Regions from separate parts of the Desertibacillus haloalkaliphilus genome, predicted to be linked through region 2. Evidence: a T-box and tRNA genes for the amino acid it is inferred to sense, from the RefSeq annotation. Region 2 holds a T-box; the other holds one or more tRNA genes.
The links. A T-box is a leader RNA that pairs with one kind of tRNA and senses whether it is charged. The one in region 2 lies ahead of serS (serine--tRNA ligase), so its partner is inferred to be a tRNA-Ser.

Region 1 (6,203 bases), on a different contig from region 2:
ACGTCACCAATCATTTTTTTAAATACGTTTTTCATACCCGAATCCACCACCCTTACGTGTAGTTTGCCTTTTCTGTTTACGCTTATACAAAGACAAAACTTTTTTGTAGGTGGCCTGAATTCAAAAAAAATTGGTGGTCACTGGTGACCACCAATTAAAAATTATTTAGCTCCTGCAAAACGCTTTGAAACCTCATCCCAGTTCACTACATTCCAGAATGCTGCAATGTAATCAGGACGACGGTTTTGATAATTTAAGTAATAAGCATGCTCCCAAACATCAAGACCAAGGATTGGTGTTTTACCTTCCATTAAAGGCGTATCTTGGTTTGGTGTGCTTGTAATTGCTAGGTTTCCGTTATCAACGATTAACCAAGCCCAACCAGAACCAAAGCGACCTGCTGCTGCAGCTGCGAATTCTTCTTTGAACTTATCTAAGCTTCCAAATGTGCTGTTAATTGCTTCAGCAAGCTCTCCAGTAGGCTCTCCGCCACCATTTGGGCTTAAGATTTGCCAGAATAATGTATGGTTAGCATGTCCACCACCGTTATTTCGTACAGCCGTACGAATGTTTTCTGGAACGGCATCCAAGTTGCTTACAAGATCTTCAACACTTTTACTTGCAAGCTCATCATGACCTTCTAGAGCTCCATTTAATTTTGTTACATAAGTATTGTGATGCTTTCCATGATGAATTTTCATTGTTTCTTCATCAATATGTGGTTCTAAAGCGTTAAAATCATAAGGTAAATTAGGTAATTCATATTTTGCCATAAGTCATTCTCCTCCTAAAAGTGATTTGAGGGAGATCCCCCAGAAAAAGTAAACAAATATAAGCAACAGAAAAGTTTACTAAGTTTCTCAAGTAATACCATACCAAAAATAATCTTAACTTTCAATTAGAAAGCACAGGACTGTGGAAGTTATTTCTAGCAGGATAATTCTATTGATAAACTACCCATTTCAACAAAAAGTTAAACCATTTTTTTAGCATATCTTTGCTACCCCTGCCATACATATGGATACGAACGTATGTATAGGAAGTGGGGGGTTCATTTGACCTGGTTTGAAGCCTTAATCATTGGAATTATCCAAGGGTTATCAGAATTTTTACCGATATCTAGTTCTGCTCATTTAATTTTGACTGAAAAACTACTTGGAATTGAGGCAAAAAACGAGCCATTAGTTTTTGAAGTTTTTCTTCATTTTGCATCTTTACTTGCCGTTATTTGTTTTTTTTGGAGAGACGTTGTTGCAATAACCAAGGATTTCTTTACTTATTTACGGAAGAAAAGCAATGCTCACTATAGCAACTATCGGTTTGGATGGTTTATTATTCTCGCTACCATAGTGACCATGGTGGTAGGCAAAGGGATTGAAGAGATTGTCGATGATCGCATCACTAACACAGCAACGATCGGTGCCTCATTAATTGTTACAGGAATTTTTCTTATTTTAATTGAACACGGAATTTCACCTGGGACAAGAACTGTGAAAAATATGACCTGGAAAGATGGAATAATTGTCGGCATCGGACAAGCACTCGCTGTCATACCGGGAATCTCACGTGCAGGCAGTACACTTATCGTTGCTCTATGGTCTGGATTAGCAAAAGAAACTGCTGTTCGCTATTCATTTCTGTTATCGATACCAGTTATCGCTGGAATCACAGTACTAAAACTACCCGAGTTATCGAACTTCTTTCATAATGGCATGTGGGTTGAAGTTTCAATCGCATTTGCTGCTTCATTCGCGTTTGCCATTGTTGGTATCAAATGGCTAATGGCCATGCTAACGAATGCCAAGCTGACCTATTTTGCCTTTTATTGCATCGTTGCCGGAATTTTTGTTTGGATCTTTTTAAGAGATACACCTGTTCTTCCCTCTTAATGTGAACAACATCTAGAATCAAAGGGCTTTCTTGTTTGAACAGACTTATTATCCTTCAGTGTACCGTTCATATACTGAATCAAAAGCGGGGTAAATAAAGCCTACTCGTTGAACACCTCCTTTGCTGGCGCACCCTTGGGAAGGATCCTTACTCCTCGAATCTCTAGCCTTCCCCGGTGCCCACCACAAAACTCCAACCAAAGGCGGTAGTGAGTAAGCTTTATTCACTAATACTCTTCCTTGTTCGGGCACTCCGTCCCTATACCATCAAAAAAAACGATGTTTGTGTTGTAACACAAACATCGTTAGTATGTATCGTTATGGCGGAGGAAGAGGGATTCGAACCCCCGCGCGGTTTGACCCGCCTGTCGGTTTTCAAGACCGATCCCTTCAGCCAGACTTGGGTATTCCTCCTAGTTATAAATCATATTGGTGGACCCTGTAGGACTCGAACCTACGACCGGACGGTTATGAGCCGTCAGCTCTAACCAACTGAGCTAAGGGTCCAATGGGGCGACTGATGGGAATCGAACCCACGAATGCCGGAGCCACAATCCGGTGCGTTAACCACTTCGCCACAGTCGCCATCAATTTGGTAGCGGCGGAGGGGATCGAACCCCCGACCTCACGGGTATGAACCGTACGCTCTAGCCAGCTGAGCTACACCGCCAAAATGGCTCCACAGGCAGGATTCGAACCTGCGACCGATCGGTTAACAGCCGATAGCTCTACCACTGAGCTACTGTGGAATACTTGTCTAAAGACATTTTTTATATTATCAAAGGGTTCCAACATTGTCAATACTATAAATCAATAAAAGGCTGCAATTCCCTACTGGAGCCTACAACTATCCGGATACTCACGATACAAAATGAGCGAAAATAAAATATAACATACTGACCACCAATAGTAATCCTTTTAAAAAGGCCCCGCCGAGAAAGCCTACCAGTGACCCTATCCCGATTTTGACAGCCGGACCTAATGGACGCCGGTGAACAACTAGTTCGGCTAAAATTGCCCCGATGATTGCTCCTAAAAACAACCCAGCGACCGGAATCACAAACGGTCCAAAGACTAGGCCGATCGTACTCCCCCAAATCGCTGCATTCGATCCTCCAAATTTTTTAATCGTTACTAAGTTACTAATGAAATCTGCTGCCAACAAACTTAAAATCAATATGATTTGAATGACCCAAAACGTGACCGAGAGCGCCTGAAAACCAAAATAGAGACCATAGATAACATAAGCCAATCCTACAAAAATCACTGTTGGGATAATGGGATAGATGATACCAATAAATGCAGCGATAAAACAGATAAAAGTGATTAATAAAATCAAAGCATCCACAAAACCTGCCCCTTCCTATTTTTGAATACATGTAAAAAAAGCAAGGAGGGAGCCTGTTAAGCCCACCTCTCTTGCGTTTTGTTTACCAGTCTTCTTCACCAATGACAGCTTCAGCGATATTCACAGCGTGGTCGCCAATACGCTCAAGATTACTTACGATATCAACAAAAACGATACCAGCAGAGCCTGTGCATTCCCCATTGTTTAGACGTACGATGTGTTGCTTGCGAAGTTTTCTCTCCATTTTATCAATGGCTTCTTCTTTCTTCACAACCGCTTCTGCTTCTTCTGTATCACCATTCTCAAGCGCCTTTACTGCTTGTTGAATCGTTGAAATTGTTAAAATAAACATTTCATCTAGATCTTCCATCGCTTCATCTGATAATTTAACCTTATTTGATATTTGATAATCCACGAGCTCCATCAAGTTTTCCATATGGTCTCCAATCCGTTCAAGGTCACGAACGGTATTCATCAACATTGAATGCTTCTTGGAGTCAAACTCTGATAGTGAACTAGCTGAAATCTGCACAAGGTATTCTGTAATTTTACGATCTAGATTATTAATTGCATCCTCAAACTGTGGAATCATCTCTCCATGTTTCTTTTGGTTCGTTTTTAAATATAACGCTGCTTCTTGTAATCCTTTTTCTGCAAGTTCACCCATTCGTAGTACTTCTTTTTCAGCTTGTCCTAATGCAATCGATGATGACTGTTGAATAAAACGTTCATCCAAATGCTTGGCTTTATATTCAACGGCTGAATCTTGCCCTGGGATAAGCTTCGTCACAATTAAAGCTAATACCGCCACAAATGGCAATTGTATTAATGTATTCGAGACATTAAAAATCCCATGCGCAAAGGCGATTGTCATTTCCGGATTTAGCTCTAGTGCATCTTTGATAAAGGCGACAAAGCGCATATAGAGTGGTAATATCGATAAGACGATAATTGTTCCAATAATGTTAAAGATAACATGTGTTAACGCAGCTCGCTTAGCGGCTATTGATGCTCCCATCGCTGCGAGTACTGCAGTTATCGTTGTACCGATGTTATCCCCAAATAAAACAGGTAGTGCTGCAGTTAAATCCATTGCTCCTTGGGCATATAATTGCTGCAATAACCCAATAGATGCAGACGAACTTTGGACCGCTACTGTAAATACAGTACCAATCACAACCCCTAGAATAGGATTGTCACTCATACTAATTGTAAAGTCAGTAAAAGCTTGCAATTCACGTAACGGTTTCATCCCGTCTCCCATTAAATTTAAACCATAAAAGAGGGCACCAAACCCAAAAATGACTTGTCCATAATTGTTAACCTTTTTATTTTTAAAGAAGAATAGTAAAAATACACCAACCGCAATAATCGGTAACGAATAGGCCGATATTTTAATACCGATGATAAAAGCTGTTACAGTAGTACCGATATTCGCTCCCATAATTACCCCGATGGCTTGCTGTAAATTCATAAAACCTGCATTTACTAAACCGATGGTTAAAACGGTTGTGCCTGTACTTGTTTGTAACAAGATCGTTACAACAATACCAGCAAGAACCCCCATAATAGGATTACTAGTAAAACGATCTAAAATGTCTCTCATCCGATCGCCGGCCACTTTTTGAAGGCCGTCCCCCATAGACTTAATCCCAAATAGGAAGATCCCAAGACCTCCAAAAAACATAAAAAGCAACGTTTGTAAATCCAATTCTTCTCATCCCTTCAAAAAATGTAGATAATAAAACCTGTTTCGACAAACCTCTACAAGCATACTTGTTTATTATTGAGTATTTGTTAATCATTTGTAAAGATTTTATTAAGATTTTTATTTTTGAATGTCTCTTTAAATAAAAACAGATTTGTACTCATAATGAACGGTATTCACCAAGTGCCACAAACGATTGAAATTCCCTTTTAGTATTTTCCTGAATCATGAATTTAAACCCATTGATTTCATTGTTGTGCTTGTCCTTATGACAGTTATCCGATAAAATACAACTGAAATGAAAGGAACATACATACAAAGGAGCTTAATCATGAACGTCTTCACACAATTTTTTAAAAGCCTATATTCACCTAAGGATATCGCAATATTCCGCTTTCAAGGGATAGGTAAAACCATATTATATATCTTTGTAATGATGGCCATCGTATCCTTACCAGCGGGTATAAATGTCGCTACCTCATTCACCCAAGGAGTTAACCAGTTTCAACAAGCTCTCGAACAAGACGTTCCTGATTTTGAATTTGTTAATGGAACGTTAACTTCAAAAAGTGATGAACCAATGATTGATGAAACCGCGGACGGCACTTTTATATTTGATACAACTGGCACGATTACTCTAGCCAACGTCCAAGAATATGAGCAAGCATTTGCGCTATTGCAACACGAAGCAATATTAGTTACAGATGGCGTCCCACAACAACTTCGTTACCAAGATTTTGGGAACCTTTCATTAACAAAAACTGAGACTGAAGCAATTGCTGCAACTGTTTCTGAGCTGATGCCAATTATTATTGCACTTGTTCTGTTTCTCATGTACTTATTTGTCACAGCATTAAAGTTTATTGGGATTGTTGCATTATCATTAATTGGATTTATTGTTCGAAAATCAGCACAAGTGAAGCTTTCCTACAAACAATTATGGATACTATCGGCATATGCAGTTACATTACCAACGACGCTTTTTGGAATTACGGATGCTTTAAGAATCTATCTTCCTTTCTCATTCACGATTTATTGGGCTATCGCGATTGTGATGTTAAATTTAATTGTAAAAAAAGTACCTAAACCAAAATCTCGCATGCAACAATAGCTTATTATCACGTTACTGCTTTTACCACAATCCGATTAAAAATAGGGGGTGTCTTTGGACACCCCCTTACGTGTATATTATGTACCTATTCTTTCTTTTTGACCACAATTCTAGTCCCATCCACAGCAGTGACTTCAACAGACACAT
Region 2 (6,203 bases):
TATGTCGATTGAACAGCAAGCAGAAGAAGTGGATCGTGTAAAACGCTCAGAAAGTGGTGTCATTACAGATCCATTTTATTTAACACCAGATAGACAAGTATTTGACGCTGAACACCTAATGGGTAAATATCGAATTTCTGGTGTGCCGATTGTTGATGATGAGCAAAAGCTTGTAGGGATCATCACAAATCGCGACTTACGTTTTATTGAAGATTATTCAATTAAAATTAGTGAAGTTATGACAAGGGATAACCTTGTTACTGCACCTGTTGGAACAACGCTTGCGGAAGCTGAAGAACTGCTGCAAAAGTATAAGATTGAAAAACTACCACTCGTTTCTGATGACATGACATTAAAAGGGTTAATCACGATTAAAGATATTGAAAAAGTGATCGAATTCCCGAACTCTGCCAAGGATAGCCAAGGTCGCTTAGTGGCAGGGGCTGCTGTTGGTGTTACTACTGATACAATGGAACGTACAGCTGCACTTGTCGAGGCTGGTGTTGATGTTATTGTTGTTGATACGGCGCATGGCCATTCGCAAGGTGTTCTTGATAAGGTTGGCGAAATCCGTACGAAATATCCTGATTTAAACATTATTGCTGGTAACGTTGCAACAGCAGATGCAACAAGAGACTTAATTGAAGCTGGTGCTAATATTGTGAAAGTCGGTATTGGACCTGGGTCCATTTGTACAACTCGAGTGGTTGCAGGTATCGGTGTACCACAAATCACTGCTGTTTATGATTGTGCAACAGAAGCAAAGAAACATGGTGTACCGATCATTGCCGATGGTGGGATTAAGTACTCAGGCGATATTGCTAAGGCGTTAGCTGCTGGTGGACATGCGGTGATGCTCGGTAGTATTTTAGCGGGTGTATCGGAAAGCCCAGGTGAACGAGAAATCTACCAAGGACGTCAATTTAAAGTTTACCGTGGTATGGGGTCTATTGGTGCAATGGAAAAAGGCAGTAAGGATCGTTATTTCCAAGAAAATAATCAGAAGTTAGTCCCTGAAGGAATTGAAGGTCGTACACCATATAAAGGGCCTTTAGGTGATACTGTTCATCAGCTTGTTGGTGGTGTTCGTGCTGGTATGGGCTATTGTGGCACAGCGACTATTGATGAACTACGTGAAGAAGGGCAGTTCATTCGTATTACTGGTGCAGGCCTACGAGAAAGTCACCCACACGATGTACAGATTACGAAAGAAGCACCAAACTATTCGTTATAAAACGAACCGTTTCTTTCCTTTGTTTGTATTCAATATAGTTCGTTTTACCTTAAAATAGATAGGTCATTTACCTATCTATTTTTTTAATTTTAGGTATGGTAAAATTAGCTTTATGTGAAATCTAGTGGAGGTGTAAGGGTTGAAAAGCCTGCGTATCAATAAGTTTGTTTTTAGTTTTATGTTTATATTCCTGTTTGCAAATCTATTTAGTACGTCTTCGGAAGTGCGTGCTGATTTTAATAGTGGTGCAGATACAGCTATCCTTGTAGATGCTTCAACAGGGAATATTCTTTATGAAAAAAATGCCGATTTTACTGCTGGTGTAGCCAGTATGTCAAAAATGATGACTGAATACCTTGTTCTTGAAGCTGTTAATAATGGTTCGATTAACTGGGATTCCGTTGTTCCTATTAGTGATCTCGTTAATCAGGTCTCACATAGCCCTGGTCTATCAAATGTATTTTTAGATCCTGATGAGGACTATACTGTTCGTGATTTATATGAAGCGATGGCGATTGAGTCTGGGAATGCCGCGACTATGGCGCTAGCCGAGTATGTTGGAGGAACGTATACAGATTTTGTACGAATGATGAATGATAAAGCAGAAGAGCTTGATTTGCAGGACTACAAGTTTGTTAATTCGACAGGACTCAACAACAGTTATTTATTTGGTCAGCATGCAGAAGGTACGGCAGAAAATGACGAAAACCAAATGTCAGCACGAGCAACAGCAAAGCTAGCGTATCATTTAATTAACGATTATCCAGAAGTTTTAGAAACAGCTAGTATTCCAATGAAGTACTTCCAAGGTGAACCGGCAACAGGTGTAACACCACAGGAATGTCTAAATGATTGGACATGTATGAAAAACTGGAATGACATGCTTCCGGGACTTGGTCACTTTTACGAAGGAATTGACGGGTTGAAAACTGGGTATACTGACTTTGCAAAATATTGTTTTACCGGGACGGCAGAAAGAAATGACTTGCGTCTAATTTCTGTTGTCATGGGGACAGAATCAGAAACAGAACGCTTTAATGAAACACGTCGATTAATGGATTATGGCTTTAATACGTTTTCTAGCCAAGAGGTAATTGCTGCTAACGCGGTGATAGAAGATCATCAGACAGTGCCAGTCGCAAAAGGGAAGGAAAAAGAAGTTGCGATCTCAACGAATGAAGCGTTAACGGCAGTGGTTAAAGAGGGTGAAGAGGACTACTATCGTGCAGAGTTACAATTACATCCTGAGCTTTTAAATGAAGATGGAGAGTTAATTGCCCCACTCGAGCGCGGGGAAGAAGTGGGCACAGTTAACATCGTTTATGAAGGCGAAGGTGATTATGACTCGTTAATTGCTTCAGAAACTGTACACCCACAAGTGGCTGTTGTTACAGATACAGAGGTTGAAAAAGCTGGTTGGTTCAGAATGATGATGCGTGGTATTGGAGGCTTTTTCTCTGGAATTTGGTCAAGTGCAGCTGATACTGTGAAAGGCTGGTTTTAAAGAGTATTAGTAATTCTTAAAAACCGAGCAAATATATCGAGATTTAATTGGCTAATGTACAGATTAGTGGTAAAATAAATACAGAAAATTTATTATATTGTATTATAAACCGACAAGAAATTTATACAATATACGTCATCAAAGTAAAAGCAAATATAGGAGGAATTACATATGAGTAACACTGGTACAGATCGAGTAAAACGTGGAATGGCTGAAATGCAAAAAGGCGGCGTTATTATGGATGTTGTTAACGCTGAACAAGCAAAAATCGCTGAAGAAGCTGGTGCAGTAGCGGTAATGGCTCTAGAGCGTGTTCCTGCAGATATTCGTGCAGCAGGCGGTGTAGCACGTATGGCTGACCCAACAATTGTTGAAGAAGTTATGGAAGCTGTATCAATTCCAGTTATGGCAAAGGCACGTATTGGCCACATCGTTGAGGCTAAAGTGCTAGAAGCATTAGGAGTCGACTACATCGATGAAAGTGAAGTATTAACACCAGCTGATGAAGTTTACCATTTAAATAAAAATGATTTCACGGTTCCATTTGTTTGTGGTGCACGTGATATCGGTGAAGCTTGCCGCCGTATTGGTGAAGGTGCTTCAATGCTACGCACAAAAGGTGAGCCGGGGACTGGAAACATTGTTGAGGCAGTTCGTCATATGCGCATGATGCAATCACAAATTCGCAAAGTAGCTTCAATGTCAACAGATGAGTTAATGACTGAAGCGAAAAACACAGGTGCTCCTTATGAATTACTATTAAACATTAAAGAAACAGGCAAGCTTCCTGTTGTTAACTTCGCAGCTGGTGGTGTGGCTACACCTGCAGATGCGGCACTCATGATGCAATTAGGTGCTGATGGTGTATTCGTAGGATCAGGTATCTTCAAATCAGATAACCCACAACAATTTGCGCGTGCGATTGTTGAAGCAACGACACATTATGAAGATTACAAGTTAATTGCTGAACTATCTAAAAACTTAGGAACAGCAATGAAAGGGATTGAAATTTCAAACCTTGAGCCATCTGAGCGTATGCAAGAGCGCGGTTGGTAAAAAAACAAGCTGTTTAAGGCTTGTGCGCTGTAGAAAATGACAGCAAGTACAACATTGTAAAGGAGCTTTGAAATGGTTAAGATTGGAGTCCTTGCTCTACAAGGTGCAGTCAGAGAGCATGTCAAGTGTCTAACAGCGCCGGATACTGAGGTTGTCATTGTAAAGAAAGTTGAACAACTTAATGAGATTGACGGCCTAGTGTTCCCTGGTGGTGAGAGCACTACGATGCGCCGTTTAATTGATAAATATGGTTTCTTTGAACCATTAAAAGAGTTTGCAGCTGAAGGTAAGCCGATCTTCGGTACATGTGCTGGGCTGATTTTAATGGCTAAGCATATTGCTGGACAAGATCAAGGGCATTTAGAGTTGATTGACATGACTGTTGAGCGTAATGCATTTGGTCGTCAACGTGAAAGCTTTGAAACTGATTTAATTGTGACTGGAGTTGGTGACGACGTTACAGCTGTATTTATTCGAGCACCATTAATTAAATCTGTTGGTGAAAACGTCGAGATTCTTTCAAAATATGACGAAGAAATCGTTGTCGCACGAGAAGGGCAATTTTTAGCTTGTTCCTTCCATCCAGAGCTTACCGATGACCATCGCTTCCATCGATATTTTATCGAAATGGTAAGAGAAGCGAAGGATAATAAAGTACGTATGTAATTGTCAAAAACTAGGTATAATCAATAGTAATATCTTAAAGCGTTGAAGGGAATTAGTAATCACATTCGTTTGTTCAGAGAGTCGATGGGTGGTGTGAATCGATGAAACGGTGCGGTGAATCCCTCCCTGAGTAAAATACTGAAACATTGTTAGTAAGTATTTTCGGTCATCTTCCGTTACAAGATGTTGAGCGACATCAGCACGTATGCTGGTGTAAGTAGGGTGGCAACGCGAGAACTCTCGTCCCTTTTTTAGGGGATGAGAGTTCTTTTTAATGGGTATAGAAATATAAAGCAAGAAAGCTAAAGGAGGAACATCGACAATGTTAGATATTAAATTACTACGAAAAGACTTTGAAGGAATTAAAAAGAAGCTAGAGAACCGAGGGGAAGAGTTAGGCAACATCGATCGTTTTAGTGAGCTTGATGAAAAGCGAAGACAGATTATTGTCGAAGTAGAGGAACTAAAAGGCCGTCGCAACAAAGTATCTCAGGAAGTAGCTGCCCTAAAACGAGAGAAAAAAGATGCAGACCACTTAATCACTGAGACGAAGGAAGTATCAGCAAAAATAAAAAGCTTGGATGAAGAATTAAAGCACCTCGAGCAAGAGCTAGATGAACTGTTGCTGACCATTCCAAATATTCCACATGAAAGTGTTCCTGTTGGATTAACAGAAGATGATAATGTTGAAGTTCGTGCATGGGGTGAGAAAAAAGAGCTTGAGTTTGAGGCGAAAGCACACTGGGATATCGCGACAGAGTTAGGGATTATCGACTTTGAACGGGCTTCAAAAATAACCGGTAGCCGTTTTGTTGTTTACAAGGGTTTAGGGGCACGTCTTGAACGCGCATTAATTAACTTCATGATGGACCTACACCAAGATGAGCATGGCTATGAAGAGATTCTCCCACCATATATGGTGAATCGTACAAGTATGACAGGAACAGGGCAATTGCCAAAGTTTGAAGAGGATGCATTTAAAATCCGTGAGGAAGATTACTTCTTGATCCCAACTGCAGAAGTACCTGTCACTAATCTTCATCGTGATGAGATTTTAACTGGTGAGGAGCTGCCGATTACATATACAGCTTATAGTGCTTGTTTCCGGTCTGAGGCAGGTTCAGCTGGGCGTGATACTCGTGGCTTAATCCGTCAGCATCAATTTAACAAAGTTGAGCTCGTTCGTTTTGTAAACCCTGATGATTCATATGACGAGCTTGAAAAGTTAACTGGACATGCCGAGAAAGTTTTACAGTTGTTAAACTTGCCATACCGTGTGATGAGTATGTGTACGGGTGATTTAGGGTTCACAGCAGCTAAAAAGTATGACATTGAAGTATGGTTACCAAGTTATGATACGTATCGCGAGATTTCTTCTTGTAGTAACTTTGAGGATTTCCAAGCAAGACGTGCAAACATTCGTTTCCGCAGAGAAGCAAAAGGAAAAACTGAGTTTGTCCACACATTAAATGGCTCAGGTCTAGCAATTGGTCGTACAGTAGCGGCTATTTTAGAAAATTATCAGCAAGAAGATGGCTCTGTCATCGTTCCTGAAGTATTAAGACCGTATATGGGGAATGTAGAGGTTATCAAAGTAAAATAATTAGTGGTTTATGTAAAAGTGATCGGGGCGAAGCTAGTCGACGCTGGGATAAATGGTTAATTTTTTATCTTTTGTCCCAGCATTTTTTTATGAAAATAATGGTTGTCAGCTTTCTTTGTTTTATGGTATACTTCTTTTGT

Region 1: it has a tRNA-Ser gene. The T-box ahead of serS (serine--tRNA ligase) is inferred to sense a tRNA for this amino acid. The anticodon was not compared.

Annotation. Positions count from the first base shown of each region.
Region 1 covers NZ_JAHPIV010000002.1:288,647-294,849, reverse strand. The annotation lists gene KH400_RS03780 (MFS transporter) at 1-35, opposite strand, end outside; gene sodA (superoxide dismutase SodA) at 162-773, opposite strand; gene KH400_RS03770 (undecaprenyl-diphosphate phosphatase) at 1,056-1,889, shown strand; tRNA gene KH400_RS03765 (tRNA-Ser) at 2,211-2,303, opposite strand; tRNA gene KH400_RS03760 (tRNA-Ile) at 2,320-2,396, opposite strand; tRNA gene KH400_RS03755 (tRNA-His) at 2,399-2,474, opposite strand; tRNA gene KH400_RS03750 (tRNA-Met) at 2,483-2,559, opposite strand; tRNA gene KH400_RS03745 (tRNA-Asn) at 2,564-2,638, opposite strand; gene KH400_RS03740 (DUF456 domain-containing protein) at 2,749-3,237, opposite strand; gene KH400_RS03735 (Na/Pi cotransporter family protein) at 3,320-4,948, opposite strand; gene KH400_RS03730 (DUF1189 domain-containing protein) at 5,277-6,056, shown strand; gene KH400_RS03725 (NfeD family protein) at 6,142-6,203, opposite strand, start outside.
Region 2 covers NZ_JAHPIV010000017.1:1,402-7,604, forward strand. The annotation lists gene guaB (IMP dehydrogenase) at 1-1,234, shown strand, start outside; gene KH400_RS17380 (D-alanyl-D-alanine carboxypeptidase family protein) at 1,374-2,738, shown strand; gene pdxS (pyridoxal 5'-phosphate synthase lyase subunit PdxS) at 2,910-3,794, shown strand; gene pdxT (pyridoxal 5'-phosphate synthase glutaminase subunit PdxT) at 3,867-4,460, shown strand; T-box leader at 4,494-4,711, shown strand; gene serS (serine--tRNA ligase) at 4,783-6,063, shown strand.